Regions from separate parts of the Mesorhizobium sp. B2-4-7 genome, predicted to be linked through region 2. Evidence: predicted binding sites of a transcription regulator. Region 2 holds the regulator's gene; each other region holds the start of a gene.
What was found. Region 2 encodes LexA, which represses DNA repair genes until DNA is damaged. Its sites were predicted from a motif close to TGTTCNNNNTGTGTTCNG; they were not measured.
Positions count from the first base shown of each region.

Region 1: the regulator LexA is predicted to act here: its motif matches at 4,999-5,016, upstream of FJ946_RS08875 (metallopeptidase family protein).
Region 3: the regulator LexA is predicted to act here: its motif matches at 9,196-9,213, upstream of parE (DNA topoisomerase IV subunit B).

Region 1 covers NZ_VFVH01000002.1:439,912-450,641, forward strand. Annotated here, with positions in the region: gene FJ946_RS08840 (SRPBCC domain-containing protein) at 1-283, shown strand, start outside; gene FJ946_RS08845 (FAD-binding oxidoreductase) at 344-1,510, opposite strand; partial or broken gene FJ946_RS08850 (ATP-binding protein) at 1,539-1,661, opposite strand; gene FJ946_RS08855 (CoA ester lyase) at 1,725-2,621, shown strand; gene FJ946_RS08860 (DUF1737 domain-containing protein) at 2,677-2,883, shown strand; gene FJ946_RS08865 (hypothetical protein) at 2,870-3,547, opposite strand; gene FJ946_RS08870 (TetR/AcrR family transcriptional regulator) at 3,718-4,347, shown strand; gene FJ946_RS08875 (metallopeptidase family protein) at 4,367-4,789, opposite strand; gene FJ946_RS31095 (hypothetical protein) at 5,040-6,095, shown strand; gene FJ946_RS08885 (DUF6504 family protein) at 6,037-7,512, shown strand; gene FJ946_RS08890 (error-prone DNA polymerase) at 7,509-10,730, shown strand, end outside.
Region 2 covers NZ_VFVH01000009.1:163,561-174,290, reverse strand. Annotated here, with positions in the region: gene moaC (cyclic pyranopterin monophosphate synthase MoaC) at 1-18, shown strand, start outside; gene glp (gephyrin-like molybdotransferase Glp) at 18-1,223, shown strand; gene FJ946_RS22645 (alpha/beta hydrolase) at 1,239-2,069, opposite strand; gene FJ946_RS22640 (AMP-binding protein) at 2,237-3,862, shown strand; gene kynA (tryptophan 2,3-dioxygenase) at 3,859-4,695, shown strand; gene kynU (kynureninase) at 4,759-6,006, opposite strand; gene FJ946_RS22625 (TetR/AcrR family transcriptional regulator C-terminal domain-containing protein) at 6,003-6,680, opposite strand; gene lexA (transcriptional repressor LexA) at 7,133-7,876, shown strand; gene FJ946_RS22615 (ComEC/Rec2 family competence protein) at 7,870-10,320, opposite strand; gene gltX (glutamate--tRNA ligase) at 10,424-10,730, shown strand, end outside.
Region 3 covers NZ_VFVH01000008.1:223,396-234,125, forward strand. Annotated here, with positions in the region: gene FJ946_RS21565 (hypothetical protein) at 1-121, opposite strand, end outside; gene FJ946_RS21570 (nitroreductase) at 276-860, shown strand; gene FJ946_RS21575 (flavin reductase family protein) at 861-1,469, shown strand; gene FJ946_RS21580 (isoprenylcysteine carboxylmethyltransferase family protein) at 1,672-2,346, shown strand; gene FJ946_RS21585 (CoA ester lyase) at 2,350-3,231, opposite strand; gene FJ946_RS21590 (MaoC family dehydratase) at 3,231-3,683, opposite strand; gene FJ946_RS21595 (DUF2336 domain-containing protein) at 3,835-4,959, shown strand; gene FJ946_RS21600 (FUSC family protein) at 4,961-7,027, opposite strand; gene parE (DNA topoisomerase IV subunit B) at 7,066-9,126, opposite strand; gene cpaB (Flp pilus assembly protein CpaB) at 9,362-10,288, shown strand; gene FJ946_RS21615 (type II and III secretion system protein family protein) at 10,405-10,730, shown strand, end outside.

The sequences.
Region 1 (10,730 bases), on a different contig from region 2:
CGACGGCAGGGAATTGCCGGCCAACGGGGAATTCCTCGATATCGAGGTGCCGCGGCGGATCGTGCAGACAAGGGCCTATGCCTGGGACCATCCGACGCTTGGCCGCCGGCAAACGACGGTCGCCTGGCTGCTGGAACCAACCGCCGCGGGCACGCGCCTCACCATCTGCCATGGCGGCTTTGCCGGGCTGGCCGAAGCGGCGGCCGAACATGCCGAGGGCTGGGGACGCGTGCTGGGCTGGCTACAGGCGTATTTGGGTGCGGGAAGCCGAGTGGCGGCTTAGCCGACTGGTGGCGGTGCAGACCCTTTTGATGTCAGCGTCAAAGAGGGACCTTGACTCGGCTCAAATCACATTCAACTCGCGGAACGCCCGCCCTTCCGCAACGCGTTCGTAGCCAAAGGGGGAGCAATCGATCGTGCGGTAGCCACCATGGACGATCAGCTCGGCCAGCGCCTTGCCCACGGCGGGCGCCTGCTGCAGGCCGTGGCCGGAAAAGCCGTTGGCGAAGAGGAAATTGCCGACTTCGGGATGCGGGCCGATCACCGCGTTCTGGTCGAGCGTGTTGTAGTCGTAATGACCGGCCCAGGCGCGCGTCGGCTTGATCGCCTCGAAGGCCGGGATGCGGGTCGCCAGCACCGGCCAGATCACCTCTTCGAACAGCGGCCAGTCGACGTCGAAATCGGCGGGATCGGCCGGGCCGTCGCCCTCCTCCGGCTCGGCGCCGCCGGTGAGATAGACCGAGCCTTCCGGCCTGACATAGATGCCGGACGGGTCGACCAGCAGCGGCATGTCGGCATATTTCTCGCGCGCCTCGAAGACGAAGACGTTGCGCTTGCGCGGCTCGACCGGCAGCGCCAGCCCGGCGAGTGCGGCGACCTTGCCCGCATTCGGCCCTGCGGCATTGACAAGGATGCCGGCCTCGAGCCGTTCGCCATTGTCGAGGCTGACGCCGGTAACGCGGTCACCCTGCCGCTCGATGCCGGTGACCGAAGCATTGATGAAGTCGATCTTCTTCTCGCGCAACGCCTTGCGGAACAGCATCAGCATGGCATGCGCGTCGAACCAGCCCTCGCCGCTGCGGCCATAGGCGCCGGCGGTGATGCCCTCGGCCGACAGCCAAGGGAAACGGCGCACGAGTTGTTCGGCGTCCTCCAGCAAAATGTCGGCGCCTTCGGCAAGCTGTGCCTCGTGGTTGGCCCTGAGGATCGGCAGCCCGGTTTCGCCGGCGAGAATGAGATAGCCGCCCTCGCGAAAACCGATGTCGGCGTCTGCGCCGAATTCTTCCTTCAGCCGGCGGAACAGTTTCAGCGTGAATTGCGACAGGCGGATATTTTCCGGAATGGAGAATTGCTGACGGATCGAGGCCATGGATAGCGTTGTCGCCGCGTGGGAAAATTGCGGGTCGCGCTCGACCAGCGCGATCCTGCCGGAAAAGCCCTCCTCGCGCAGATAATAGGCGATCGAGGAGCCGACGATGGCTCCGCCGATGATGACGATGTCGTAGCGCACTTTTTTCTCCGATCCGCTGCCGGCGTCCTTACGCAACCGGCAAGACAATCTCGAAGCGCGTGCCGCGCTCGGAGTCAACCAGCCTGATCGTGCCATCCTGCGCTTTCAGGAGGGCCAGCACGATGCCGAGCCCCATGCCGGTGCCCCCGGTAGAGCACCGCGCGATGCCGCCTGCTCCCTTGCCTCAACCCGCGGCAGGCGGCATAGATCTGGCATGACGACCGATCTCTACCGCCCGCGCCGCTCGGTGCTCTATGTTCCCGCCTCGAACGACAAGGCGCTGGCCAAGATGGCGCAGCTTGCCTGCGATACCGTCATCATCGACCTGGAGGATGCCGTCGCCCCGGCCGAGAAGGTCGCGGCGCGCGAAAAACTGGCCGGCATCTTCAGCAATCGTCCTGATACCAACCATAGTGGCCGGCGCTGCGAGATGGTGGTGCGCATCAATGCGCTCTCGAGCGAATGGGGCGGCGCCGACCTGCTGGCGGCGGCCAAGGCGGAGCCGGACGGCATCCTGCTGGCCAAGGTCGACACGCCCCGCGACGTGCTCGAGGCGGGTGACGTGCTCGACGACAATTCCGCCCCCGACAGCGTGAAACTATGGGCGATGATCGAGACGCCGAAGGCCGTGCTCAATGTCGGCGCCATCGCCGAACTTGGCCGCGATCCTGCCTCGCGGCTTGATTGTTTCGTTGCCGGAACGAATGACCTGACCAAGGACACCGGCATTATGGCGACGTCGGACCGGCGTTATCTCCTGCCGTGGCTGATGCAGATGGTGCTGGCGGCGCGTGCCGGCGATCTCGATATCGTCGACGGCGTCTTCAACGATTTTCGCGCGCTCGATGCTTTCAGCCGCGAATGCACGGAAGCGGCCGCCATGGGCTTCGACGGCAAGACGCTCATCCATCCCGCCCAGATCGAGGCGGCGAACCGTGCCTTTGCGCCATCGGCGGAGGCGGTGGCCAAGGCCCGCGCGGTGAAGCAGGCCTTTGCGCTTCCGGAAAATGCCGGCAAGAACGTGATTGCGCTGGAGGGAAGGATGGTCGAACGGCTGCACCTTGCGCAGGCCGAAAAACTGCTGGCGAAGGCGGCGGCCGTCGGCGCATGATGTGCCGTGTTGGATTGCCGATCGCGGGCGATGGACTGACGACAGGAATTGAATGATGAAACTCTACCGCTTTCTCACCGCTCCGGACGACGCCAGCTTCTGTCACAAGGTGACGGCGGCGCTGAACAAGGGCTGGCACCTGTTCGGCTCCCCCACCTACGCCTACGACAAGAAGACCAAGACCATGCGCTGCGGCCAGGCCGTGGTGAAGGATGTCGAGGGCCAGGAATACGGGCCGGACACCAAGCTCAGCGACTGGTAGCCCCTCGCATCCACAGCCACGCCGCCAGCCAGGCGATCGATGCCGCAAGCATCGCCAAGCCCAGGTCAAGAGCCAGCTCCGGAACGAACGCACGAAGCGCGATCGGCACCGCGCCAATGAGATAAAGAGCGAGAGGAATGCGCGGCACGCCTCTTGCAACGGCGAGAGAGATTACAAACGCGAGCGTTCCAACCAGAAAAAGAACCGAACTGGCGACCAGAGCCAGACCGAGCGGTCCGGCTCGCAGCTCGACGATGGTTGTGAGCGGAAGCTTCGAAAATACCAGATTGATCACTGCTTCCACGCCTACCAAACTTGCCAACGCAACGAAGTTGATGACAAACGCGATAGTGCCGAACAGCCCCGCGCGCCGGCCAAACGCAAGAAACAGGCCTACGACGAGGCCAAGTGCCAATATCTCGGCGACTGGTGCGAGAAGTTGCGTCAGATCGGTGGTCGCGATGAGCGAGCTGCGTTTAGCCGCGTTGACCAGAAGAATAAGCGCGCTTCCCATCCCGGCGACGGCGGCAAGCCGATAAAGCGTGAGGCTGGGCACAGTCGCGCTCGACTGAACAATCGCGAAATTCTCCTGCTGAAGTTCTTCGGCTGGACTCTGATGCGAAATGACCGATTGCGGGCGGGGTGGGGCTGTTCTGGCGAGCATGTTCGTCTCCTCAGCTGGGAGTTCGGGAGCCGCGAAGACCGTAGGCCTGTTCCGATCCCATCAGTAATCACTGCTTACATCCTCTGGCCGGGATTGTAAACGGCGATTACATAAATCGCGGAATCATGCTACAGAGGCGGGAAGCTGCTCCACGGAACGAAGGGAAAGAGATGGCAAAAGCCAAGGCGCCTCATCGCACTGGTTACCACCATGGCAATTTGCGGGAGGTCCTGATCGATGCCGCGGTTCAACTGGTCGAGGAAGGCGGCCCCGACAATGTGAGCGTGCGCGAAGCCGCAAAACGTGCCGGGGTTTCCCCCGGCGCGCCATTCCGTCACTTCAGCAACAAGACCGCGTTGATGACGGCTGTCGCGGAGCAGGCAATGAGCCGATTCCGCTCGGAGATCACGAATGCGGTCGAGAAGGTTGCGACGGACGATCCGATCGAACGCTTTGCCGCTGTTGGAATCGCCTATTTGCGCTGGGCAATTCGAAACCCCACCCACTTCCAGATCATCTCGACACGCAATCTTATTGATTGGGATGCTTCGGAGTCGCTGCGTCACGATAATGAAGCGGTGCGTTCGCTGATGGAAGCGTCAATGGCAGAAGCACAGCGGCGAAACATGCTCCGGTCGGACGACATGGCAGAGACCCAGATAGCCGCGAGGGCGCTCGTCTACGGGCTCGCACGCATGTACATTGATGGACATTTTGCGCAATGGGCAGTGGCAGGACATACCGGGGAGCAGACTGTGCAGAACGTATTAAAACATTTCGTCACACTCATTGTGAAATGACGGCCTGACGTAGAACCGGTCACTCGGCTGCCTCTTCGATCTTCTCCATATCGTCGTCCGACAGGCCGAAATGGTGGCCGATCTCGTGGATCAGCACATGGGTGACGATGTCGCCCAAAGTCTCCTCGTTCTCGGCCCAGTAGTCGAGGATGGCGCGGCGATAGAGCGTGATGCGGTTCGGGCCTTCGCCGGTCTGCGGGTTCCAGCGCTCGGCAATGCCGCGTCCCTCGAACAGGCCGAGCAGGTCGAAGGGGGTTTCCAGCGACAGGTCGTCCATGATCTCGTCGGTGGGGAACTCGGCGATCTGGATGACGATCTCGCCGGTCAGCTTGCGAAAATCCTCGGGCAGATGGGCGTAGGCCTCCAGCGCCAGGAACTCGATCTCGTCCATCGACGGCGAAAGCTGGTCGTGCCAAATGCGGGTCTTGTAGATGCGGGCCATGCTTTGTCCTTTGATCCCGGCATATAGGCTTTTGGGCCACAATCGGCAAATGACGCGGCGGCCAACCCCAGGATTGCTTACGGCACCGGGAGCCGTTTCGCATGGCTTGAGGCGCGGTCGGCTGTCCGACCCATGTTGGCCCTCTTATCGGAGAGGAATAAATTCCCCCATGAGTCTGCTTGACTCTTCGGGTCGCCTCTGGAATCTATAAGAACATAACAGGAACAATTGTGAGTGGACACTGACCGTCATGGCGATGAGCGCCGTGGCGCGGGAGACTGTTTTTGCCCTGCGCCGCCAGATCGCGAAGATCGAGGGAACGCTGCCCGAGCGCCTGCAGGCGCCGGCCGGCGCGGTTTCCGACGCCGGCATGGCCGCCGCGGACCGCACCGTGGTCCGGCGCGGCATCGCCGTAGCCAGGCCGGATGCTTTCCTGCGCACCGGCATCGGCCGGCTCGATGCCGCCCTCGGTGGCGATTGGGGCGGCGATTTGGGCGGCGGCCTGCCGAAAGCGGCCTTGAGCGAAATCCATGGCATCGAGACCCGCGATGCCGGAGCGGTCGCCGGCTTCGCCCTGTCGCTCGCCAGCCTAATCCTCAAGCCCAGCCTGATCCTCAAGCAAGGGCCGCGATTGCCGGTGCTGTGGATCGGCACCCAGGAGGTTTTTCGCGAGGCGGGCTTTCCCTATGCCCGGGGCCTTCACGCCGCCTTCGGCATCGAGCCGGAGCAATTGCTGTTTTCCGAGGCGCCAAGGCTCGCCGATGCGCTGTGGGTCGCCGAGGAGGCGGCCCGCATGACGGCGCTCGCCGCCGTCATCCTTGAAGTCCGCGGCAATCCGCAGCGGCTGGACCTGACCGCGACGCGCCGGCTGCACGCCCGCGCGCAGAGCGCCGGCCGGCCGGTCTTCCTGCTGCGGCAGGCGGCCGAACCCGAACCGACGGCGGCGCCCGTCCGCCTCATCGTCTCGCCGGCGCCGGCAGGGCCGCGCGACACGGTCGCCGGGCCGCTTGCCGGCTCGATCGGCCGCCCCGCCTTCACCATCAGCATCGGCAAGAGCCGCACGGCCCTGCCAGGACAATTCATATTGGAGTGGAACCCCGATGAACGCATATTCGATGAAAGACGGATTGGGGAAGAACGAGCAAAGAATCCTGTCCCTGTGGTTTCCCTATCTCGCGGCCGAACGGATCCTGCGGCAGCGCCTGGGGCGGTCCTGGCGTTCCCGGCCATCGGATCACCGGCCGCTGGTGATCAGCCATCGCGACAGCAACGCGCAGCGCATCTTAGCCCTCGACGAGCGGGCTGAGGCGCTGCATCTGAAGCCCGGCATGGGCATCGCCGATGCGCGCGCCATGCATCCGTCGATCGACATAATGGAGGCCGATGCCGAAGCCGACCGGCGCCTGCTCGAAGGCCTTGCGGACTGGTGCGACCGCTATACCCCGCTGGTGGCGCTCGACGGGACCGACGGCCTGTTCCTCGACGTCACCGGCTGCACCCATCTTTTCGGCGGCGAACGCGCCATGCTGGACGAGATCCTGTCGCGCTTCTTCCATCAGGGCTTCGACGTCCGTGCCGGCCTTGCCGCGACACCCGGCGCCGCCTGGGCGGCGGCGCGGTTCTGCGGCGACCGCATCGTTGCCGGCGGCGAGGAGGAAGCGCTCCTGGCGCCCTTGCCGCTGGCGGCGCTACGCATCGCGCCGGAAACCCGCGCCAGCCTGGAAAGTGTTGGCCTGCGCACGGCGGGCGCGGTGATGGCCGCGCCGCGCGCGCCGCTCGCCCGCCGCTTCGGTGCCTCCCTGCTCTTGCGCCTCGACCAGGCGCTCGGCCGTCTCGACGAGGCGGTGTCGCCGCGCCTGCCCGTCGCGCCGCTTTCGGTCGAACGCCATTTGGCCGAGCCCGTCACGCTGACAGAGGACATAGAACGGCTGGTGGGCATGCTGGCGACGACCCTGAAGATCGACCTCGAGCGGCGCGGCGAAGGCGCGAGAAGCCTGGCGCTGCTCTTGTTCCGCGTCGACGGCGCCGTCAGCCGCATCGCGCTCGGCACGTCGCGACCGATGCGCGAACCCCGGCTGATCCAGAAATTGTTCCATGAGCGGCTGGCCGCCCTCGAGCAGCATATCGATGCCGGCTATGGCTTCGACCTGGTGCGGCTTTCGGTGCTGGCGGCGGCGGCCTTCGACATGCCGCAGGCCGACCTGACAGGCAAAACGACCGACGACGGCGCCGATATCGCGCTGTTCGCCGACCGCATCCGCGCCCGGCTCGGCGAGGGCGCGGTTCTCAAGCCGGTCGTCGTGGAAAGCCATCTGCCCGAGCGTGCCGTCGCCACCATCCCCTTCACGGAAACCCCGCGCCGCATCACGCCGCCGAAGAAACCGGACAGGATGCAGGCGCCGATGACCATCTTCCCGCCGGAGCGGCCGATCCGGCTTTTCCGCTCGCCCGAGCCGATTGAGGTGCCGGCCACCGAAATGCCCGAGGGACCGCCGCTGAATTTCCGCTGGCGGCGTGCGCTCTACAGGGTCGCCCGCGCCGAAGGCCCTGAACGCATCGCGCCGGAATGGTGGCGTGAATTTTCGAGCGACGAAGCGGCGTCGACACGCGACTATTTCCGCATCGAGGATGCCGACGGCCGCCGCTACTGGCTCTACCGGCAAGGTCTCTATGGCGGCTCTGAAATCCCGCCGCGCTGGTTCCTGCACGGGGTCTTCGCATGAACGCGCTGACCGCCATTCCCTATGCGGAATTCGGCATCCAGTCGAATTTCTCGTTCCTGCGCGGCGCCTCCAAGCCGGAGGAGCTGGTGGTCGCGGCCAAGCTCATGGGGTTCTCCGCGATCGGGCTCGCCGACCGCAACACGGTGGCGGGCGTGGTGCGCGCCTGGCAGCAGGCCAAGGTCGAGACGCTTGCCTACCACCCCGGCAGCCGGCTGGTTTTTTGCGACGGCACGCCTGATATTCTCGCCTATCCGCGGAACCGCAAGGGCTGGGGACATCTGTGCCGCATGCTCACGCAAGCCAATCTGCGCGAGGAGAACGAAAAGGGCGCGACCCTTCTGCGGCGCGACGACCTTCTCGAATGGGGCGAACTGATGTCGCTGGCGGTCCTGCCCGCTCTGGCGACAGGCGCGCAAGACAGCCTTGCCCTGCTTCGCCAGCTCAAGGACCGTTTCGGCGGGGCCCTGCGGCTCGGTGTCTCGCCCGACTACGCGGGAAACGACCGCTTCAGGATCGAGCAGGCGGCGGCGATGGCGGAGCTGGCCGGCCTGCCCTTGATGGCGACCAACGACGTCCTCTACCACACGGCCGAGCGCCGCCCGCTGCAGGACGTGCTGACCGCGATTCGTCTCAACATTCCCGTTTCGGAGGTCGGGCTGGAACTCACGGCGAATGCCGAGCGCCATCTGAAACCGCCGCTGGAGATGGCGCGCCTGTTCCGCAGGCACCCGGAGGCACTGGCCGAAACGCTGCGCTTCGCGCAGGAGCTGACCTTCTCGCTCAGCGACCTTCAGTACAATTACCCCGACGAGCCGACGCAATCAGGGCTCGGCCCGCAGGCGGAGCTGGAAAGGTTGGCGCGGGAGGGGGCGGCCAGGCGCTATCCCTCGGGCGTGCCGCAATCGGTGACGAGGCGCATCGAGGAAGAGCTCGCCCTTATTGAGCGCCTGAACTATGCCCGTTATTTCCTGACCGTCCACGACATCGTCAAATTCGCCCGCAGCCAGGATATTCTCTGCCAGGGGCGCGGTTCGGCCGCCAATTCGGTCGTCTGCTTCTGCCTCGGCATCACCGAGGTCGGGCCGGAGCGAATCGACACGCTGTTCGAACGCTTCATTTCCGAGGAGAGGAACGAACCGCCCGACATCGACGTCGATTTCGAGCATGAGAAGCGCGAGACGGTCATCCAATATATCTACGAGAAATACAGTTCCAAGCGCACCGCGCTGGCCGCCGCCGTCATCAGCTATCGCGGCCGCTCGGCGCTGCGCGAAGTGTCGAAGGCGATGGGCCTGTCCGAGGATGTCAGGGCATCGCTCTCCGGCTCGATCTGGGGCTGGTCGACCTCGGAGCTCGGCGAGAAGGAAGCCCGGGCCGGCGGCCTCGATCGCGCCGACCCCATATCGCGGCACGTGATGGAGCGTGCCAACGAGATCATGGGCTTTCCCCGTCACCTCTCCCAGCATGTCGGCGGCTTCGTCATCACCAGGGACCGGCTCGACGAGATCGTGCCCATCGTCAAGACGGCGATGGAGGAACGCAAGATGGTCGAATGGGACAAGGACGATCTCGACGCGGTCAAGATCCTCAAGGTCGACGTGCTGGCGCTCGGCATGCTGACTTGTCTCAAACGCGCCTTCACTCTGCTGACGGACCATTATCCGCAGGCGCGAGACCCTTACGGGCAGCCCTATGTCCTTGCCACCCTGCCGGAAGAGGCGAAGCCGGTCTATAAGATGATCGGTCGCGCCGACACGATCGGCGTCTTCCAGATCGAATCGCGCGCGCAGATGTCGATGCTGCCGCGTCTCAAGCCAAAAGAATTCTATGACCTTGTCATCGAGGTGGCGATCGTGCGGCCCGGCCCGATCCAGGGCGACATGGTCCACCCCTATCTGCGCCGCCGGCAAGGCAAGGAGCAGCCCGAGTATCAGAAACCGGAGCTGGAGGCGATCCTCCACAAGACGCTGGGCGTTCCTCTGTTCCAGGAACAGGCGATGAACATCGCCATCGTGGCCGGTGGCTTCAAGCCTGGCGAGGCCGACGAGTTGCGCCGCGCCATGGCCACCTTCAAGCGCACCGGCACGATCGGCAATTACCGCCGGCGCATGATCGACGGCATGGTCGGCAAGGGCTACACCCGGGATTTCGCCGAACGCTGTTTCAAGCAGATCGAGGGTTTTGGCGAATACGGCTTTCCCGAAAGCCATGCCGCCTCCTTCGCGCTGCTGGTCTATGCCTCCTGCTGGTTCAAGACCTTCTATCCCGACGTGTTCTGCGCCGCGATCCTGAATTCACAGCCCATGGGGTTTTACCAGCCGGCCCAGCTTGTTCGTGATGCGCGCGATCATGGCGTCGACATCCGCGAGGTCGACGTCAATTTCTCCGTCTGGGACTGCACGCTGGAACAGGCGACTTTCGACCCGGCCCGCATCCTGCCGCGCCATGCCGACATGCGCGGCGTCATCGCGACGCAGCACGCAGTGCGGCTCGGCTTCAGGCAGATCAAGGGACTTTCCAAGGAGCGCATGGACGCCTTCGTCGAGCGGCGCGGTTCAGGCTACGCATCCGTGCGGGATGTCTGGCTGCGCTCCGGCCTCGATGTCGCCGAGATCGAAAGACTGGCGCAGGCCGATGCCTTCCGCTCGCTCGGCCTCGACCGCCGCGCCGCGCTTTGGGCGGTGCGCGCCCTCGACGGCAAGAGTGCCGCCGAAAAGCTGCCGCTTTTCGACCGGCCGGCGCTGCGGCTACGCGAGCTGGAGCCGGAGACGAAGCTGCCGAAAATGCCGCTCGGCGAGCATGTCATCCACGATTACCGCTCGCTCGGCCTGTCCTTGAAGGCGCACCCGGTCGCCTTCCTGCGCGAGCGGCTCGACCGGGCCGGCGTCACGCCCAATGCCAGGCTGTGCTCGGTGCGGGACGGACGGCGCGTCTCGGTCGCCGGGCTCGTTCTGGTGCGGCAGCGCCCCGGCAAGGGCAATGCGGTCTTCCTGACGCTGGAGGATGACGAAGCCGTCGCCAACGTCATTTTCTGGCAGCGGACCTTCGACCGCTTCCGTCCCATCGTCATGGGCGCGCGCTTCGTCAAGGTCACCGGCAAATTGCAGTCGGAATCGGATGTCGTCCACATCGTCGCCGAGAAGATCGAGGATCTGACGCCCTGGCTCACGGTGTTGCTGGAGAAGGTCGACCAGGCCAGTTTGCCGGGCGCCGGTTCT
Region 2 (10,730 bases):
GATGGGGCGGTCGCCTGATGGCGCTGCTTCCGGTCGCAGCAGCGCTCGAACGCCTGCTGGAGGGTGCTGCGCCGCTTGCGAGCGAAAGCGTTTCGCTCCTCGAGGCCGTGGATCGCGTTCTCGCGGAACCGGTGGTGGCGTTGCGCACCCAACCGCCCTTCAACGCCTCTGCCATGGACGGATACGCGGTCCGCGCTGTCGATGTCGCGTCCGTGCCGTCCCGGCTTTCGGTGATGGGCGTGGCGGCGGCCGGGCGCGGCTTTGACGGCGCCGTCGGCAAGGCGCAGGCCGTGCGCATCTTCACCGGTGCTCCGCTGCCGCAAGGCGCAGACACCATCGTCATCCAGGAAAACGTTCGTGACCTCGGCGGCGGCAGCATCGAGGTGGTCGAACCGACGGCCGAGGGGCGCAACATCCGCCGCTTCGGGCTCGATTTCTCCGAGGGCGACATCCTGCTGGAAAAAGGCCGCGTGCTCGATCCGGCAGCACTGTCGCTTGTCGCCTCGGCCAACCATCCCCGGGTGGGCGTCGTAAAGCGGCCGCTGGTTGCCATCATCGCCACCGGCGACGAGCTGCTGCCGCCCGGCAGCGAACTCGGCCCCGACCAGATCATTTCGTCAAACGCCTATGGCGTCGCCGCCGCCGCGCAATCGGTCGGCGCGCATGCGCTTGATCTCGGCATTGCCGCTGATCGCGAGGAAGCCATCGCGGCGCTGGTCAGGAAAGCGGTCGCGGCCGGCGCTGATGTCATCGTCACGCTTGGCGGCGCCTCGGTCGGCGACCACGATCTGATCCATGACGTGCTGACCGGCGAAGGCATGACGCTCGGTTTCTGGAAGATCGCCATGCGTCCCGGCAAGCCGCTGATGTTCGGCCGCCTCGGCGACATCAGGTGCATCGGCCTGCCCGGCAATCCGGTGGCGAGCCTCGTCTGCTCGCAACTGTTCCTGAAACCGCTCCTGGCACGCCTCGGCGGCCGCGATTTCCGGCAAGATATTCGTCAGGCAAGGCTGGGCGCCGCCATGCAGGCCAATGATCTGCGCCAGGACTATGTGCGGGCGGTGGTCAGGCAAGAGGCCGGCATGCTGGTGGCAACCCCTTTCAGCATCCAGGATTCCTCGATGCTGAGGATACTGGCCGACGCCAACGGACTGATCGTGCGCGAACCGTCTGCGTCCGCCGCGGCTGTAGGAAATGCCTGCAGCGTTATAATGCTGAGGTGAAGTTTCGCCGTTTTTCTACTCCGCAAGCAAAGTTCGTGTCAGCGGATGGACCGGATCAGCCAGGCCTTCGACAATGTCGTAATGATGTCGGTCCGGCTCGACCACCGCGCTCGTGACGGCACCAAGCCCTGTCCAGATATTGGCCAGCAAGGCGTTCTGGCGCAAGAACTCGGACCGCTCGCCGCCTCCGGCCCAGCACGTGACGCGAGCGCCATCCATGGGCCGCAGCAGCGCCGGGCTTTCCGTCAGCGCCTCGGCTTCATCGATTTTCAGCGCCGCGTTCATGCCGGTGCGCATAAGCGGACGCAGGTCATGCAGGCCCGAAATCGAAACGACGTGGCGTACGCGCCTTGCCACGCCGGCCGCCAGGGGCGTTGATGTCGTCGCCATGCGGCTGGCGAGATGGCCGCCGGCCGAATGCCCGGTCAGCATAAGCGGTCCCCCGACCATCGCCGCCGCCTTGCCGATCGCCGCGCCGATCTCGTGGGAGATGCCGGCGATGCGTATGGCGGGGCAGAGCGTATAGGACGGCATCGCCACGGCAAAGCCGCTGTCAACCGAGCCCTTGGCGAGATGCGACCAGCTATCCTTGTCGGACTCCAGCCAGTAGCCGCCATGGATGAACACGACGAGCCCCTTGGGTGCCCCGGCGGGAAGGAAGAGATCGAGCCGGTTGCGCGGCCTGTCGCCATAGGCGATGTCGAGCTGAGTCCTGCCCTTTGCCGCAAGCGCATCGCGAAATGCCTGCGCCGGTTCGACCCATGCAGCTGGCCAGCGATCGCTGCCGGCGATGTTGGCGCCGTTGGCGTAGGCATTGTCCCAATCGGCAATGCGATGTTCGAGCATCGGCACCCTCCCCCGGACGGCATCGTTTCAGCCGATAGCAATGGCGATCGACAGCGGCAACGTCAATGCTCCGGGGGCAAAACATTTTAGGCTTGAAACAAATTTCGACTGGTGCAATCCTGTGCCTTGTTCAGCGATGGGCGTGAGGCAGACAGGGGCAGCCGAAAATGCTTGGGCCATCAGCGCATATCGACACGTTCACGCGCGATAACCTGCCGCCGTCGGATCAATGGCCGGACTTCCTGCTCGACGGCTTCGACTATCCCGAACGGCTCAATGCCGGCGTCGAACTGACCGACAGGCTGGTCGAGAAAGGGTTGGGCGACCACACCGCGCTGATCGGCAACGGCCGCCGCCGCACCTACAAGGAATTATCCGACTGGACGAACAGGCTGGCGCATGCGCTGGTCGAGAATTACGGCGTCAAGCCAGGCAACCGGGTGCTGATCCGCTCGGCCAACAACCCCGCAATGGTGGCCTGCTGGCTGGCCGCCACCAAGGTCGGCGCCGTCGTGGTCAACACGATGCCGATGCTGCGCGCCGGCGAACTCGCCAAGATCGTCGACAAGGCCGAAATCACCACAGCGCTGTGCGACACCAGGCTGATGGACGAGATGACCGCCTGCGCCAAGGACAGCGCGTTCCTCAAGCAGGTCATCGGCTTCGACGGCACCGCCAACCACGACGCCGAACTCGATCGCGCCGCCCTCGACAAGCCCGTGACGTTTACCGCGGTGCAGACCGGGCGTGACGACGTCGCCCTGCTCGGCTTCACCTCAGGCACGACAGGCGTGCCGAAGGCGACGATGCATTTTCACCGCGACCTCCTGATCATCGCCGACGCCTACGCCCGCGAGATCCTGCAGGTGACGCCTGACGACATCTTCGTCGGCTCGCCGCCCCTGGCCTTCACCTTTGGCCTTGGCGGGCTCGCCATCTTCCCGCTGCGTTTCGGCGCCGCGGCAACGCTGCTGGAACAGGCAACGCCGCCCAACATGGTCCACATCATCGAAACCTACAAAGCGACGATCTCCTTCACCGCGCCCACCGCCTATCGCGCAATGCTCAAGGCCATGGACGAAGGGGCCGATTTATCGTCGCTGCGCGTCGCCGTTTCGGCCGGCGAGACCTTGCCGGCGCCGGTCTTCGAGGAATGGACTGAGAAAACCGGCAAGCCGATCCTTGACGGTATCGGCGCCACGGAAATGCTGCATATTTTCATCTCCAACCGCTTCGATGACATGAAGCCCGCTTCCACCGGCAAGGCCGTTGGCGGCTATCAGGCGCGCATCGTCGACGACGAAATGCGCGAAGTGCCGCGCGGCACCGCGGGCAGGCTCGCGGTGCGGGGACCGACCGGCTGCCGCTACATGGCCGATGCCAGGCAGAGCGACTATGTCCGCGACGGGTGGAACCTCACCGGCGACACGTTCTGGCAGGACGAGGACGGTTTCTTCCACTTCGCAGCGCGCTCCGACGACATGATTGTCAGTGCCGGCTACAACATCGCCGGCCCTGAGGTCGAAGCGGCGCTGCTGGCGCATGCCGATGTCGCCGAATGCGCGGTGGTCGGCGCCGAGGATGCCGAGCGCGGCCAGATCGTCGAGGCTCATGTGGTGCTCGTGCAAGGCGTGGCGCCAGACGCAATGACCGTCAAGCGTCTGCAGGATCACGTCAAGGCCACGATCGCGCCCTACAAATATCCGCGCTCGGTAAAATTCATCGCCGCTTTGCCCAAGACGCAGACCGGCAAGATCCAGCGCTTCCGGCTGCGCGCGGAGAAGATCAATTGAGCAAGCCCTACGACCCGTCCGCCGAGGGCGCGGAAATGTCGTTCAAGGAGCGCATGTCCTACAGCGACTATCTGCATCTGGAAAAGGTGCTCGAGGCGCAGGAGCCGCTTTCGTCAGCCCATGACGAGATGCTGTTCATCATCCAGCACCAGACATCGGAACTCTGGATGAAGCTCGCGCTGCACGAAATCGGCGCCGCAATCCGCTCCATCCGCGCCGACCGTCTCGAACCGAGCTTCAAGATGCTTTCGCGCGTCGCCCGCATCTTCGAGCAGCTCAACAATGCCTGGGACGTGCTGCGCACGATGACGCCCAGCGAATACACCGAGTTCCGCGACGCGCTTGGCCAGTCCTCGGGCTTCCAGTCGTGGCAGTACCGTGCCATCGAGTTCATGGCCGGCAACCGCAATCTCGCAATGCTCGGACCGCACAAGCACCGGCCGGACCTCAGCGAGAAACTGGAGGCGATCCTGGCGCAACCGTCGCTCTACGACGAGGCGCTGCTGCTGCTCGCCCGTAACGGCTTCGACATCGGTGCCGACGCAAGGCGTACGGACTGGCGCGAAACGCGGACCGAGAACGAAGAGGTCCTTGTCGCCTGGCAGATCATCTACCGCGACCCGCAGCGCTACTGGATGTTCTACGAACTCGCCGAGAAGCTGGTCGATTTCGAGGATTATTTCCGCCGTTGGCGCTTCAACCACGTCACCACGGTCGAGCGCATCATCGGTATGAAGCGCGGCACCGGCGGCACATCGGGCGCGTCCTACCTGAAGAAGATGCTGGAGGTGGAGTTGTTCCCGGAGCTGTGGAAGGTCCGTACCCGGCTCTGACGTAGCTTTGCCGACTGCATATCGTTATCCCGAACCCACTGCGCTTTTCTGAGCGACAGGCTCTTAAGTCACCGCCGCCTTGACGGCGAAACGCGCCTCCTGCCACGCGTCCGTGCGCAAAATGTCTTCCAGCACCTCGACAGCCTGCCAGACATCGACATAGCCGACATAAAGCGGCGTAAAGCCGAAGCGAATCGTGGATGGCGCGCGGAAATCGCCGATCACGCCGCGCTCGATCAAGGCCCGCATCACCTGATAGCCATGCGGGTGGAGGAACGAAACCTGGCTGCCGCGCTCATTGCCATCGCGCGGGCTTTCGAGTTCGAGGCCGTAGGCGCCGCATTTTGCCTCGACCAGTTGGATGAACAGATCGGTCAACGCCATGCTCTTCCTGCGCACCTCTGCCATGTCGACGTCGTTCCAGACATCGAGCGCCCCTTTGAGCGCGCGCATCGACAGCACAGGCTGCGTGCCGCAGAGAAACCGGCGGATGCCAGTGCCGGCAGCAAAACCCTGTTCGAAGGCGAATGGCCGCGCATGGCCCCACCAGCCGCTGAGCGGCTGGCGGACATCGCCATGGTGGCGCTCGGCCGCGTAGATGAAGGCCGGGGCACCCGGGCCGCCATTGAGATATTTGTAGGTGCAGCCAACGGCGAAATCGGCATTCGAACGGTCGAGCTCGACGGGCAAGGCGCCGGCGGTATGGCAGAGATCCCAGACAATCAGCGCGCCGGCATCATGTGCCGTCCGCGTCAGCGCGGCCATGTCGCGTAACTGCCCGGATTTGTAGTTGACGTGGTTGACCAGGATGACCGCGACCCGCTCGTCGATCAGTTCTTCTATGGTCGGCGCATCGACACCCTCGAGCCGCAGCACCGTGCCCGGCCGCGTCGAGGCAACGCCTTCGGCCATATAGAGATCGGTCGGAAAGCTGTCCCCCTCGGCGATGATGACTGACCTGTCCGGCCGCATCCCGAGTGCCGCATGCAGCACCTTGTAGATGTTGATCGAGGTGGTATCGCAGACCACCGTCTGGCCGGCGGCGGCCCCGATCAGGCGCCCGAGTTGGTCGCCGAGTTCGACCGGCATGTCGAACCAGCCGGCGGTGTTCCAGGCGCGGATGAGATCCTGCGCCCACTCCTGCGTGGCGGCCTTCTGCAGCTCGCCGAACACGGCTGGCGAAGCGGCGCCCAGCGAATTGCCGTCGAGATAGATCACCCCCTGGGGCAAGGTGAAGCGGTCACGCATGGCACGCAGCGGATCCGCGGTGTCCATTGCCTCGATCGCTGCGAGATCGGGAATTTTGCTCATGGTCGCGATGTTCCTCGGTGAGAAGAGCGCCCTGGAAACGGGCCGGCTGTTTTGCCGCCCGGGCAAGGGCTGGCCGCATAGAGGCGCAAGAACAGGGTGAACGCCCGGTTCGATCTTTGCTCGATTTCCGCCCGAGGCAGTTCCTCGAGCACCCCAACGATCCGGCGAACCTGGAGATCGCCGATCAAAAGACTGATGTAGATGTCGGCGGCTTCGGCAGGATCGTCACAGGCGATCGGGCCGGCCCGACTTGCGGTTCGAAGCAGGTCGCCAAGAAGCGGCATTATGGTATTGCGGCCGAATTGCGCGATCGATTGGCCAAGCGTGCCTGTATCGTTGACGTCGCCGGCCGCGGCGCGATTGAGCGCCACCGCCTTGTCGCCCGTCACGAGGGTCAGCAGGACTGGCCCGAGCAAGTTCAGGGTTTCGAGCGGATCGCGCGCCTGGTGAAGGGCGTCCTCCAGCAGCTTCCTTGCCTCTCCCGCATTGGCTTCGATCAAGGATCGAAACAGGGTCTGCTTGTTGCCGTACCAGTTGTAGAGGGTTTCGTTCGAGGCCGATGCCCGCTTGGCGATAGCAAGCAGGGAGGCGCTCTTGTAGCCGGTTTCCCGGAGCACCGCATAGGCGGCCTCCTCTATCCGTTCGCGTCGCGCGGCCTGCTTCGGCGTGGTCATTGGTGTTCCTCTTCGAAAACCGTACATTATTATACGGTTTCGTCAAGCGAACGAACGAACGCAGCCCGTCGCGACCAGTGGTGGTGTCTGGCCGTTTTCCGGCGGAAGTTGGCATTTTGGTTTCGTTTCGTTCACGAGCCGCAGGGGTTTCTAATCCGCCCAAACGCACCCCGCACCTGCCGGTCACCCAGCTTGCAGGCTTGTGCCAAGAGTGGAGACCGGTCGGGCCACAGGCCATTAACCAAAATAGTTTCAAAGGGCCCGGGAGCGCATTGACGACGGACCGCGCTGGCAGGATGCTGGCTGCGGGAGGGCATTTCGTTTCCGTCGCCTTAACAAATTCATTAAACTTTAAATGGTTGCGGAACACAACTGGAACAGATAGTGTTTGTTCTGGGTTTGTTTTCTGATTCTGGTTCCAGACCCTTCGTGCAATGCCTTTGGGGGCCGCCATGCTCACGCGCAAGCAACATGAACTCTTGATGTTCATCCATGAACGGCTGAAGGAAAGCGGCATTCCGCCGTCCTTCGACGAGATGAAGGAAGCGCTGGACCTCGCCTCCAAGTCGGGAATTCATCGGCTGATCACGGCGTTGGAGGAGCGCGGCTTCATTCGCCGCCTGCCCAACCGGGCGCGCGCGCTGGAGGTGCTGCGCCTGCCGGACTCGATCGCGCCGGGTCTTAACGCGGCAAAGAAGTTCTCCCCGAGCGTCATCCAAGGCAGCCTCGGACAGGGCAGCAGCCCTAGCCGGCAGATCAAGCCGGCGACGTCTTCGCGTCTGCCCGCTGCCGGCAATGACGACGACGCGGTTTCAGCGGTGTCGATCCCGGTCATGGGTCGCATCGCAGCGGGTGTGCCGATCGACGCCATCCAGCATCAGACGCATTCCATTTCAGTGCCGCCTGACATGATCATGGGCGGCGAACACTATGCGCTGGAGGTCAAGGGCGATTCGATGATCGAGGCCGGCATTTTCGACGGCGACACGGTCATCATCCGCAATGCCGACACCGCAAGTCCCGGCGAGATCATCGTGGCCCTGGTGGACGAGGAGGAAGCAACGCTTAAGCGCTTCCGCCGAAAGGGTGCTTCGATTGCGCTCGAGGCTGCCAATCCGGCCTATGAAACACGTATTTTCGGACCGGACAGGGTCAAGGTGCAGGGCAAGCTGGTCGGCCTGATCAGGCGCTACTGAGCGGGGTCGGCGGTGGGCTTTTCGGGTTTACGGTAAGGCGGCAGTCCCCTTGCCTCGCGTGAGAATTTTCGCTGTTCGTGCCAAGGCCGATATGGCCTGTCGACGGCAAAGCTGACCCGTGCCGGTGCCGTCGCCGATTGCCGGTCGAAGAAGACGGCGGCACTTCCCTTACGAGCGAGCTGCCGCTTGGTGATGACGAGAACCAGCGGATTGTGGCAGGGGTCGTAGCCCGCGGGGTCGTTGATGACGATCAGATCCGCATAGGAGCAGGCCCTCCAGGCGTCCTTGCGATCCTCCACCTGCGCGATGATCGCCCCCGAGGTATGCCGGGCCATGCACAGGCCCGTGAAGCAATAGAAAGGCGCTCCCGCCGGAAGTTGCGCGGGATCGAAGATGTCGAACTGTCGGTCTCCGCTGTCGAACAGTTCCGGCGCAACGATGGTTTCGGACTTCAGCGCGCGTTTCCAATTATCGACGGTGAATTCGTTCGGGCGCGCCCGGTTGATCGCGAGCTCGCCGCCGCCGATCGGCAACGCCACCAGGCGGGCATCCTCCGAAATCAGCACGTCCGGCGTGCGCGTGTCCGAGACGGTCAACAGGCCGGCGAGCGCGAAGGGAAGTGCCGCCAGCCGCAGCCATGTCGTGGCCATCGTCGCGATGACCAGGGCGATCGCCACCAGAAGGACGGATTGCTGCGAAATCAACCCGACCGCGTCGACCGGCGAGCGTTGCGAGATCCATCCTGATATGGCGATCATCGCGGCCAGTCCCTTGCCCATCAGATAAAGGGATGGTCCATCGAACCCGAACGGCATCAGCAGCGCGCTGGCAACCGCAAGGAACATCACGACAGAAACGATCGGCATGACGGCAAGATTGGCGAACAGGCTGAGCGGCGACACGCGCTGGAAATGCCAGATGGCGAAAAGCGCCGTGGCGCTTCCCGCGATAATCGAGGTCATCGCCAGCCCACCTGTCGCCAGCAGCAATTTTCGCGTCAGCAGGCCAGGCAAGGTCCGTTGCGGCGGCGGGGTCCGCGCTTTGTCGGCTTTGCGATCCGACCAGCCGGCATAGGCGCCGACCAGGGCCGCGGTGGCGGCGAACGACATCTGGAAGCTCGGCCCTACCACCTCGTGCGGCGACACCACGATGACGGCGATCGCCGAAATAGCCAGATTGCGCATGGTGAGTGCCGCCCGATCGAACAGAACGGCGATCAGCATCACCGCCAGCATGATGAAGCTGCGTTCGGCGGCGACAACGACGCCCGAAATGACGAGGTAGGCGGCGATCGAGAAAAGTGCCGCCGCGGCCGCGTATTTCTTGACCGGCCGACGGGAGGAAAAGTTCGGAAACAGCGCGAAGCCGCCACGCAGCAGACCCATGACGGTGCCGGCGACCAGCGCCATGTGCAGCCCGGAAATTGAGATGATGTGGTAGATGCCGGTGCGTCGCATCGCTTCATTGATCTCGTCGGGAATCCCGGCGCGAACACCCACGATCAGCGCCGCGGCGATCTCGCCCTCGGCGCCGCCGATGCTGCCCCTGATATGGTCGGCAATGCTTTCGCGAGCACTCTCGATGGCGGCTGAGAGGGCGGCCCACAACGGCCTGTCATCGGCTGAGACGATTTTGGGGTTGCCGAGAAAGAAGCCGCTGGCGCCTATGCCGGCGAAGTAGCTGTCGAAGGAAAAGTCGTAGCTGTCCGGCCGCACCGGCCCGGTCGGCGGCAACAGCCTGGCATAGCCGGTCACGAGGGAGCCGGCCGTCACTTCAGCCGGCACCTTGCGCGCCGAAAGGCGAACGCGCTCGGGCGCGTAGCGTAGTTTCGGCCGCGCGGTCGATGTCACATCGATGGTCAGCCGGATGCGCCCGGTCTCCATCTGGTCGACCGAAACGACGCGGCCGGTGATTTGCGTGGAGATTTCCGAGCCCAGCATCCGCGTTCCCGCTCGCCACGTCTCGACTTTGCCGGCGAGCATGCCGAGCGCGCACAACAGCGCCGCCATGAAGCACAGATGCGTTTTCGGCCATGAGCGTGAAACGAGCGCGCACAGCGACATCAGGATCGCGACCGCGACAGGCTTGGCAAAGCCCGGCTCCGCCGCCAACGAAAAATACGCAATCGATCCGCACGCCAGGAACACCGGGACGAGCAGGAAGCCTATGCCCCGATCGAGTTCGAGCTCGGACGCTCTGGCCACGCCGTTGCGCAGACGAGGCCACGAGGCACGGCCGAACTCACGGCGCAGGCGCTCGGCCGCGCCGGCTGCGGGAATGCCGGGCGGCGTGGAAACATCCGCCGGCGGCGACTTGCCCGGCTGCTGTAGGGGCGGCAACGCCAGCGGCAATGAGGCGGGCGCGGGCATGGCAAAAAGAGAGCGTTCGCTGACGCCGGCAACGACGTCCTCGCCTTCCTCCGCGCCCCGGCCCGCTCCAGCCATCGGGTCTGCCCCTTGCGCCCTCGACACCCTATGCTACATGAACGCGCGACGCGCGAAAGTGCGTGTGATCCGCACCCCGCTCCAGACGTTTCCCGAGAGTTGTATGTCCGACAAGGTTGTCACCCGTTTTGCCCCCTCGCCCACCGGCTACCTGCACATCGGCGGCGCGCGTACGGCGCTCTTCAACTGGCTCTACGCCAAGCACACCGGCGGTACGATGCTGCTGCGCATCGAGGACACCGACCGCGAGCGCTCCACCGATGCGGCGACAGCAGCCATTCTCGAAGGACTGACTTGGCTCGGCCTCACCTGGGACGGCGACGCCGTCTCGCAGTTCGAGCGCGCGCCGCGCCATCGCGAGGTGGCCGAGGAGCTGGTGCGCATGGGCAAGGCTTACTACAGCTACGAGA
Region 3 (10,730 bases), on a different contig from region 2:
TTCCGGGAAGCTTCAGGTCGCTGACGCCATCCACGTTCTGTGCCACGGCAACGGAAACCGGCGCCATGAGCAGCAGGGTGCAGACCCAGATCAGGAAAAGACGCAAAGCCCCCTCAAACATGCCTTGCGTTGAAGCCCATGGCGGTGGCAATTTCAAGGCTTAAGAGTCCGACGGATACGACTCTCCAGCCTGGCGCGCCCGCGTCGATGCCCGAGCCGCCCCGCATTCCCATGGCGCGCTTCAGCTCAAAATCGAATTTAGGAGACTTGCGCCCATGGCGTCCCCGATCATCGACTTCCTGCTGACCCGCAATTCAGCGCCGATACCGGACTTGAAGGAGCCTGCGCCCGGCGACGCCGAGATCGCCACGATGATTACTGCGGCCACGCGCGTGCCCGATCATGGTCGGCTCGAGCCCTGGCGCTTCATTCTTTATCGCGGTGATGCCCGCATCGAGATCGGCAGGAAGCTGGCGGCCCTTGCCGAACAGCGGGAGGGACCTTTACCGGATGGCCGCCGCAACCAGGAGCTGGCGCGCTTCTCGCGCGCGCCGCTGGTGATCGGCGTCGTGTCGGTGCCGAAGGAAAATCCAAAAATCCCGCAATGGGAGATGTTCCTGTCCGGCGGCATGGCGGCGATGAACCTGATGATTGCCGCCAACGCACTGGGCTATGGCACCAACATGATCAGCAACTGGTATTCAGACGTGCCGGAGGGCAGGGCGATCCTGGGACTGGCGCCGCAAGAGCGCGTCATCGGCTTCGTCCATATCGGCTCCTATGGCGGCCCGGCGCCGGAGCGGCCGCGCCCCGATCCGGCAAAGCTTTATGCGGACTATGCCGGGCCCTGGGCGGGCTAAGTGTTCTACGAGCCGTCAAAGGGGCACGGACTGCCGCACGATCCGTCGAAGGCGATCGTGGCGCCGCGCCCGATCGGCTGGATCTCGACCCTGAACGGGGCCGGCGAGATCAACCTCGCGCCCTATTCCTTCTTCAATGCCGTTTCGACAAGGCCCTTCATCGTCTGGTTTTCCTCCGAGGGCGAGAAGGACAGCGCCTCCTTCGCCCAGGAGACCGGCGAGTTCGTCGCCAATCTGGTCGGCCGCGATCTGGCCGAGAAGATGAACCGGACGTCGGTCGACGCGCCGCGCGGCGTCAACGAGTTCGTCTATGCCGATCTCGCCATGACGCCGTCGCGTCTTGTCGCGCCGCCGCGCGTGGCGGCCGCACCCGCCGCACTCGAATGCAAGGTGACCGAAGTGTTCCGGCCAAAGGCCCTGGACGGAACGCCGACCAGCGCCGTCGTCGTGGCCGGCGAAGTGATCGGCGTGCATATTGACGATGCCTACCTGAAAGACGGCCTGTTCGATATCAGCAAGGCCGGCAATGTCGCTCGCCTCGGCTACATGGATTATGCCAGCGTCAACGAAGTGTTTTCGATGCGCCGGCCGCGTTGGGGCAAGGATTAGCCCGCAAGGGGCGCCCAGTCACTGTGCTTTCCTGACGGCGAGCCGTCATCACGACGCGCCCTGAGCTTGATGACGCGGCATGACGAAACCTTCTGCACACCAGGACCGTTTCGTCCAGGCGCGGGATGGGCGATAGTCCGCTGAGGGTCGGCGGTAGTCTGTTGCTGGTAATGCCGACGGCAAATATCATGGAAGGTTGATCATGGTCTCGAGATTGATCCTCCAGACGTTCGTGTGGTTCGGCGCCATGGGCGCGCTGCTTTTCCTGACAGCGGGTACGCTGACCTGGCCGGGAGCCTGGGTATATCTGGCGGTGATGATCGGGCTGAGCCTGACCCTTGGCGTGACGCTGGCCCGGCGCGATCCCGGGCTGATGAACGAACGGCTGAGCTCTCCCATCCAGAAGGACCAGACCGCGGCCGACAAGGTTCTGTTGAGCATACTCCTGCTCGGCATATTTGCCTGGCTGACCTTCATGGGTTTCGACTACCGCTTCGGCTGGTCCGTCGTTCCGGTCTGGGTACAGGTGATCGGTGCGCTGGTTCTGCTGGTCGGACTATGGATCAGCTATCTGACGATGCTGGAGAACAGCTTCGCGGCGCCCGTCGTGAAGATCCAGGCCGAGCGCGGACAGCAAGTGATCACAACGGGTCCCTATAGCTATGTGCGCCATCCCATGTATGCCGGCGCCATCCTCTTCTTTGCCGGCACGGCTCTCCTGCTCGGCTCCTGGTGGGGGCTGGCACTGGTCGTCGTGTTCATCGTTCTCTTGGCCATCCGCACATTCATCGAGGAAAAAACGCTTCGCACCGGCCTGCGCGGCTATGACGACTATGCGGCCCATGTCCGCTACCGCCTGATCCCGTTGGTCTGGTAGCGGTCAGGCGGAGATTCCGGCTGCCCGGGCGCGTGCCAGAAGCCGCTCGGCCAGCCGCAGATGCGGCCGGTCATACATCTTGCCGTCGATGCCGACGACGCCGGGATTTCCCGCCGCCTGGAATGCCGCGACAATTGCCGCCGACTGTTGCACCGCTTCCACCGAGGGCGTGAAGGCGGCGTTTATGACCGGCACCTGATCAGGGTGGATCGCCATCTTGCCGGTGAAGCCGTCACGTTCGGCCTCCCTGCATTCGGCCTCGAAGGCCGCCATATCGCGGAAATTCGGGAAGACGGTGTCGATCGCCGCGACTTTCGCCGCGCCGGCGGCGAGAATGGTCATGGCGCGAGCGAAGCGGAATATTTCGGTGTAACGGCCATGTTGGTCGCGGGTGGTGCGCGCTCCGATCGCCGCCGACAGGTCTTCCGCGCCCCAGGTCAGCCCGGCAAGTCGCGCGCTTGCCCCGGCGTAGCTCGCCGCCGCCAGCACGGCCGCCGGTGTTTCGGTAATGATCGGCAGGATTTTTGTCGCGCCGTCGGCCAAGCCGTTCTCCGCTTCGCGCAGCCTGAGCTTTGCCGAGAGGTGCTGGACATCCTGGCCGCCAGCCGATTTGGGCAGCATGACGCCGTCGGGTTTTGCCGGGATAAGCGCCGCAAGATCGTCGTCCGTCAATCCCGTCGAAAGGTCGTTGACCCTGACGTAGATTGCCGACCTTGTTTTCGCCCTGTGGCTGGCGATGAAGCGCGCCGCAGTCATTCGCGCCGATGCCTTGTTTTGGGGCGCCACCGAATCCTCGAGGTCGACAATGACCACGTCTGCGCCGGCGCCAAAGCCCTTCTCCAGCTTCCTCTCGGAATCGCCGGGAACGAACAGCAGCGAACGCATCAGGCTACCTTCTTCAGCATCATGGCCTGTCTCGTGCATTTGGCGACGAGGTCGCCGTTCTGGTTATAGGCCCGATGTTCGAACTCGACGATGCCGCGATCGGGCTTCGACCTGGATTCGCGCACCGAGACGACAGTGGTCTCGACGCGGATGGTGTCGCCATGGAAGACCGGATGCGGAAACACCGTTTCCTTCATGCCGAGATTGGCGACCGTCGTACCGACGGTGATGTCGTTAACCGAAATGCCGATCATCAGGCCGAGCGTGAACAGCGAGTTGACCAGCGGCTTGCCCCATTCGCTCCTGGCGGCGAAATCGAAGTCGATATGCAGCGGCTGCGGGTTCAGCGTCATCACCGAGAACAGCATGTTGTCGCTTTCGGTGACAGTCTTGCGCAGCGTGTGCTGGAAGACATGGCCGACGACGAACTCCTCGAGATAAAGCCCAGCCATTTCATTCTCCTCCGCTGCTGGACGGTTGATAGGCGCTGCATCCAGCGCTCGCAAGCCAGTTAACGAACATGGTGAACGCTTCATAAACCAATTCGGCCTAACGTCCGGCACGGGGTCGGAAACCTTCCGGCAAGGGGCGTAAGCAGGCGGTATGGTTGTTGTCTCGCATTTCCTGAAATGGATCTACACGGCCAGGGTGTCGGAGCGCGCCGCGGCGGCAAGCGCGCTCGCCCGCGCCTATGTCGACGCGGAATTGCCGTTCGAGGATCGCTGCGCCGCCGAGGCGGCGCTGACCTTGCTGCTCGACGACGCATCGTCGAAGGTACGGCTGGCGATGGCCGAGGCGCTGTCCATGAGCCATCACGCACCGCCCCAGATCATCAGCGCGCTTGCTTCCGACCAGCCGGAAGTCGCCGGCGTCGTGCTGACGCGATCGCCACTGCTTACCGACGCAGACCTGATCGATCGCGTGGCTTCAGGTCCGAAGGCGACGCAAAAACTGATCGCCGATCGGCCATTGGTCTCGATGGCGCTGTCGGCGGCTATCGCAGAGATCGGCGAGGCGGAGGCCTGCGCCGTGCTTTTGGCCAACAGCGGGGCCGATGTCGCTTCGTTGAGTTTTCGCCGCATGGCCGAGCGCCACGGCCATCTGCCGCTGGTGCGCGAGGCGCTTATATCGGATTCACGCCTGCCCGCCGACTGCCGGCACATGCTGCTCGTTAAGCTCGGTGAGATGCTCAAGACCTCGCCGCTGGTCATGGCCTTGATGGGAGCCGCCCGGGCCGACCGCGTCATGCGCGACGCCTGCGTTAAGGCCTGCGTGACGCTGATCGAGAGCACGCGCCAGGAAGAGCATGCAGCACTGATCGAGCATCTCAGGCTACGCGGCGATCTCACCGCGAGCTTCCTCATCCGCACCATCGCGCATGGCAAGGTCGACTTCTTCGGCTCGGCGCTGGTCGCGCTCAGCCAGCAGTCCGCCCAAAGAGTGAGGGCGCTGCTGGCCGGCGGACACGACGTGGCCTTGCAGGCGCTGTTCCGCAGTGCCGGCCTGGCTGCCGCCACGCACGCGGTCATCTTGCGCGCGCTGAAAATCTGGCGAGAGGTCGCCAACGGCAAGCGCGTCGCCGGCGTGCAGGAAGTCAGCTGGCTGATGCTGAAGGAATTGGGCGGACAGTCCGCGGAAGGCGATCTCGCCGCGCTGATCAAGTCGATCCATCTCGCTGCGTTGCGTGAAAATGCGCGCGGCCATGCGCTGGCGATCGCAGCCGCTTAACTTAGCCTTTATCCCTGGCAAAAAAATCCGGAAAATCCTCCATCGCCGCCGCGACAATCCGTAGTGACGCCGCAATCTGGAGCATTTCACCAGTGGCGTTTCGCTGGGCGATGCCGGCGGCATACTGCCGGGCGACGGCAATGGTGGATGTCTGCGGATCGCCCGGGGCGCGGAAGAGCAGTTCGCGTGCCAGTCCACGCAGGAAGTTGGCGATCGAAAGCGTCGTCTCGGCCGGAACGGCGTGCGCCTGCTGTGCGCCACGCAGCCGCAGGACCTCCAGACCGACGGTGACGGCGGCGACACTGCCGCCCAGAACCGCTTCACCCTTCCTGCCGCTGGTCTGCACCAGCGGCATCAATTGGTTGATGCGGTCATAGGCGAGGCTCTCGAAGGCCGAACGCCTCGGCACGCGCTCGTGCAGGCAAAGCCGCGCCAGATCCTCGCGCATGGCCCGCACGATGCGGTGCGCCGCGAGCCATGGGTCGGCGGGCAGCACGATGATGAAGACGCCGATTGCCAAAAGGATGCCGACCAGGATCGAGGCCGAGCCGGCGAAGAACGGGCCCGGGTCGTAGGTCATCGCCTGGTGCGGGCTGAGGAAAGCAAGAAAATTGATGGCGAAGGCCGTCGCCACGCCGACATAGCGGGGATTGGCCATGGCGAGCGCCGCCGGCACCAGGATCGGTACGACGAACAGCATGAACCAGCCGAAACCAGGAAAAACGGGAAGCGCGATCTGGCCGACGAGAAAGGCAAAGGGCAGAGCCAACAGCGTTCCCTGGAAGAACCCCCAGGCTACCCGCACCGGATCGGGGCGGGCGGCAAACAAGCTCGACACGACGGCAACCAGAATGACCGTGCCGGCGGCTTCCGACCATCTCGTCGTCAGCCAGAAAGCGGCGACCAGCAGCGTTGCAAGCGCGGCGCGGACCGCGTTGCGGCTCGCCCCGTGATAATCGCGATGTACCACCAGCGCCGGGGGCCTGCGTTCGCGTGAAGGCCGCGCGACGGGCGCACGCAAGGCATCGAGGCCGCGCAGCGCCTGTTTCAGCGCTTCGGCAAAATCGGCGGCGATGGTGAGCCGGGTGACGGTGCCGACCCTGTCGTCGTCCTGGTCAGCCAAGGCCTCGGGCATTTGCGTCGCTTTGGCGCCGATCGCGTCGAGCCGTGCCAGCCAGGGCGCCGTGTCGTCGAGCGCGCCCGGCGTCGCCGCCATTTCAGTGACGAGGGCTTGCAGCTCCGAGCGCACCGGAATGAGCGCCGCGTTCTTCGGTGCGGCGTGTGAATGCAGCGCGCGGGCCGCGGACAGGGCTGAAAGCAGTTGTCCGATGGTGCGCCGGACCGGATGGGCGCGCGGCGCGAAGCTCGGGGCCTCCAGCCTGGCATAGGCGCGCATCTCGGCGAGCGTCTGGGTGTCAGCGACCAGCTTCCGGTGCAGGCCGGAAAGCATTGCCGTGTCGCCACCGGAAAAGGCGCCGCCGGCATAGGTGGCAAGGTCGAGAATGCTGCGCTTCAGCCGCGAGATGATGGCCTCGCTGGCCAATTTGGGCAGGATCAGCCGACTGGTCAGGCCGGCGCAGACAATGCCGAGTACGATCTCGGCACAGCGCGCGACCGCGAGGTCGACGACGAGATGCGGCTGGCCAAACGCCGGCAAGCCGATGATCATCGCGGTGTAGCCGGCCAGCGCCGCTCCGTAAGCTTCCGGGTTGCGCAGCAGCGACGACACGAAGGTGCAAATGCCGATCCATAGGGCAAGCACCGTCACCAGCACCCAAGGATTCGTGCCGAAGACAGTGGTGATGGCAATTGCGGCAACACCGCCCGCCAGCGTGCCGAGCAACCGATAAAAGCCTTTCGCCAACACCATGCCGGCGACCGGCTGGGCAACGATGAACACCGTCATCATCGCCCATTGCGGGTGATCGAGCTTGAGGGCGTAGGCGGCCATAAGCGCGATCAGGCCGGCCGAGACCGTGCGCAAGGCGAAGATCCAGTCCGACCGGGTCGGCTGTGTCAGCCCGGCAAGACCCGCTTCGAAATAGCCTTTCAGCCGTTGCCAGCTCACACGCGCGTCTCCGCAAGCCTTGATCGACCGGCCTGCGCTCAGATATCCAGCACTTCCGTTTCCGCGAATTCGGCGCGTTCCTGGATGAACCGGAAACGAGCCTCCGGCTTGGTGCCCATCAGCGCATCGACCGCGTCCTTGGTGGCGGCCTCGGCATCGATCACATCGACGCGGAGCAGCGTACGCTTCCTCGGATCCATGGTTGTCTCCTTGAGCTGCGCGGCCATCATTTCGCCCAGGCCCTTGAAGCGACCGATCTCGACCTTGCCGCGCCCGGTGAACTCGGTGCGCAGCAATTCGTCCTTGTGCGCGTCGTCACGCGCATAGGCGACCTTGCCGCCCTGCCGGATCGAATAGAGCGGCGGCACCGCCAGGTAGAGATGTCCGCCGCGAACCAGGTTCGGCATCTCCTGGTAGAAGAAGGTGATCAGCAGCGAGGCGATGTGAGCGCCGTCGACGTCGGCGTCGGTCATGATGATGACGCGGTCGTAGCGAAGATCCTCGTCGCGGTATTTCGACCGCGTGCCGCAACCAAGCGCCTGGATCAGATCGGAAATCTGCTGGTTGGCGGCCAGCTTGTCGTTGCCGGCGCTGGCGACGTTGAGAATCTTGCCGCGCAGCGGCAGCACCGCCTGGCTGGCGCGGTCACGAGCCTGCTTGGCCGAGCCGCCGGCCGAATCGCCTTCGACGATGAAGAGTTCGGCGCCGGCGGCCGCATTCTGCGTGCAGTCGGCAAGCTTGCCCGGCAGGCGCAGCTTGCGCACCGCGCTCTTGCGCGACACTTCCTTTTCCTGGCGTCGTCGTACCCGCTCGTCGGCGCGTGCGATCACCCATTCGAGCAGCTTCGAGGCTTCCTGCGGATTGTCGGCCAGCCAATGGTCGAACGGGTCGCGGATCGCGGTCTCGACGATGCGGATCGCCTCGATCGTCGCCAGCCTGTCCTTGGTCTGGCCGACGAACTCAGGCTCGCGGATGAACACCGACAGCATGCCCGCCGCCGAGATCATGACATCCTCCGACGTGACGATCGAGGCGCGCTTGTTGCCGACGAGGTCGGCATAGGCGCGCAGGCCGCGCGTCAAGACGTTGCGGAAGCCGGCCTCGTGGGTGCCGCCTTCGCCGGTCGGGATGGTGTTGCAGTAGGAGTTGATGAAGCCGTCGCCGCCGAACCAGGTCACCGCCCATTCCAGCGAGCCATGGCCGCCTTGCCTGTCGCTCTTGCCGGCGAAGATTTCGCGCGTTACCTGGAATTCGTCGCCGAGCGACGCTTTCAGATAGTCCTTGAGGCCGCCGGGAAAATGGAATTCGGCCTTGGCCGGAGTGGTGTCCTTTTCCTTGATCAGCGAAGGATCGCAGGTCCATCGGATTTCGACGCCGCCGAACAGATAGGCCTTCGAGCGTGTCATGCGGTAGAGCCGCGCTGGCTCGAACGCGGCACCCTTGCCGAAAATCTGCTCGTCGGGATGGAAGCGGGTCCTGGTGCCGCGCCGGTTGTGAACTTCGCCAAGGTGCTCGAGGCCGCTGACCGGGATGCCGCGCGAGAAGCGCTGCCGGTAAAGTTGCCGTCCGCGCGCGACTTCGACTTCGAGATGATCCGACAGTGCGTTGACCACGGAGACGCCGACGCCGTGCAGGCCGCCCGAGGTTTCATAGACCTTGCTATCGAACTTGCCGCCCGAATGCAGTGTCGTCATGATCACTTCGAGCGCCGGCTTCTTGAACTTCGGATGCGGATCGACGGGAATGCCGCGGCCATTGTCGGTGACGGTGAGAAAGCCGTCAGCCGAAAGCTCGACATCGATGAATGTGGCATGGCCGGCAACCGCCTCGTCCATCGAGTTGTCGATAACCTCGGCGAACAGATGGTGCATGGCCTTGTCGTCGGTGCCGCCAATATACATGCCCGGACGGCGCCGCACCGGCTCCAGGCCTTCGAGTACCTCGATATCGGCGGCGCTGTAGCCCTCTGAGCCGTCACGAGACGCGGCCGCCGGACGCTTGGCTGCCGCCTGCACCAGCGGATCGGCCGGACGCGCCGGTGTGCGAACCGGTTGCGGCTGCTTCTCCAGATTGCCGAAAAGATCGTTGTTGTCGTCCATGCCTGCCATAGAGCCCAAGCTGCGAATCACCCGCCGATACTGCCACGCTTTTCAGCGCCAAGCGACGGAGGTTCCTGTTACGTTCGGGGATTAACCCCCTCTTATCCTAAAACCATTCGATAACCAAGCCGGCGGAAATCGGGCGGATAGCCAGCGAGAAGATTCCTGATTCTTTAACAATGCCGCCTAGCGTGAGCCAACATAACAAGAAACTACGGGCATCAGGGGTTTGGGCGTGAGGGGCAAGGCCATAACGATGATCGGCATCGCCGCCGTTTTCGGCGCGATTTCGATCTTTGCCGCCGATTTCTGGGTCAAGCGCCAGGCCAGGGCCGACGCCGAGGAGAAAACCGCGTCGATCACCGCTCCGGCCGCACCCAGGGTTGAATTCAAGACAATCGTGGTGGCGAATGCACCGTTGCGGTACGGCATGGATCTCGACCGCACGAAACTCAACGAAATCCCCTGGCCGCAGGATTCGCTGCCGCAGGGCGCCTTCGCCACCATCGATGGACTGCTTGGGGACGGCAGCCGCGTGGTGCTGTCGCCGATCGAGGTCAATGAACCGGTGCTGCTTACCAAGCTATCCGGCCCGAATGGCCGCGCCACGCTCTCCAACATGCTGACGCCCGGCATGCGGGCCGTCACCATCCGCACCGACGAGATCGCGGGCGTCGGCGGCTTCGTCACGCCGGGCGACCGGGTGGATGTCGTGCTGACGCGCGATGCCGGTGAAATCCAGGAAGTGGCCAAGAATGCGCAAGGCGCCGCCGGCTCGACCATCACCTCCGAGATCGTCGTTGCCGACGCGAAGGTGCTGAGCGTCGGGCAGGGCGCCGACGAGCGCCAAACAACCCCGCAGGTGGCCAATTCCATAACCATCGAGGTGACCACCGAAGGCGCGCAGAAAGTGGCGCTGGCCCGCACTGTCGGCACGCTGTCGCTGTCGCTTCGCTCCGCCAGCGAGGGCGGCGACGGCAAGGACGGTGTCACCACCATCTCCTCCTTTGGCGGATCGGTGGCGGGCAAGGCGCAGGCCGCGGCCGGCTCGCTGTTCGACGCCATGGCAAAGGAGCCTGAGAAGCCGAAATTCAAGACGATCATCGTGACGCGTGGAACGACGGCCGAGGAATATCAGGTTCCTGCGCGGGACCAGAAATAGGAATATCAGGTTCCTGAGTGGAACCAGAGCAGGACCGGTGGGGACCGGACGGGACGGGAACAATGTTCAGGCAACTTCAATATCGAATGACAGGCCGGTTGCACGTCGCGCAGGCGATGGCGATGGCGGTGACGATGGCGGCGGCCGGCATCCTCGCCGGCCCGGCCAGGGCGGACAACGACATCGTCTATGTCTCGGCGACCAAGAACGCCTCGATCAAGGTCGCCAAGGGCAAGCCAAAGACGATCATGACGAGCGCGGCCTTCTACCAGATCGTCATCGGCGATCCGGAGATCGCCAACGTCAACCCGCTGACCGACAAATCCTTCTATGTGCTGGGCAATAATCTCGGCACCACCGGCATTGCCCTGTTCGACGAGAACAAGCAGCTCGTCGGCACCGTAGACATCGAAGTGACGCTCGATACCGACCAGTTGGCCGA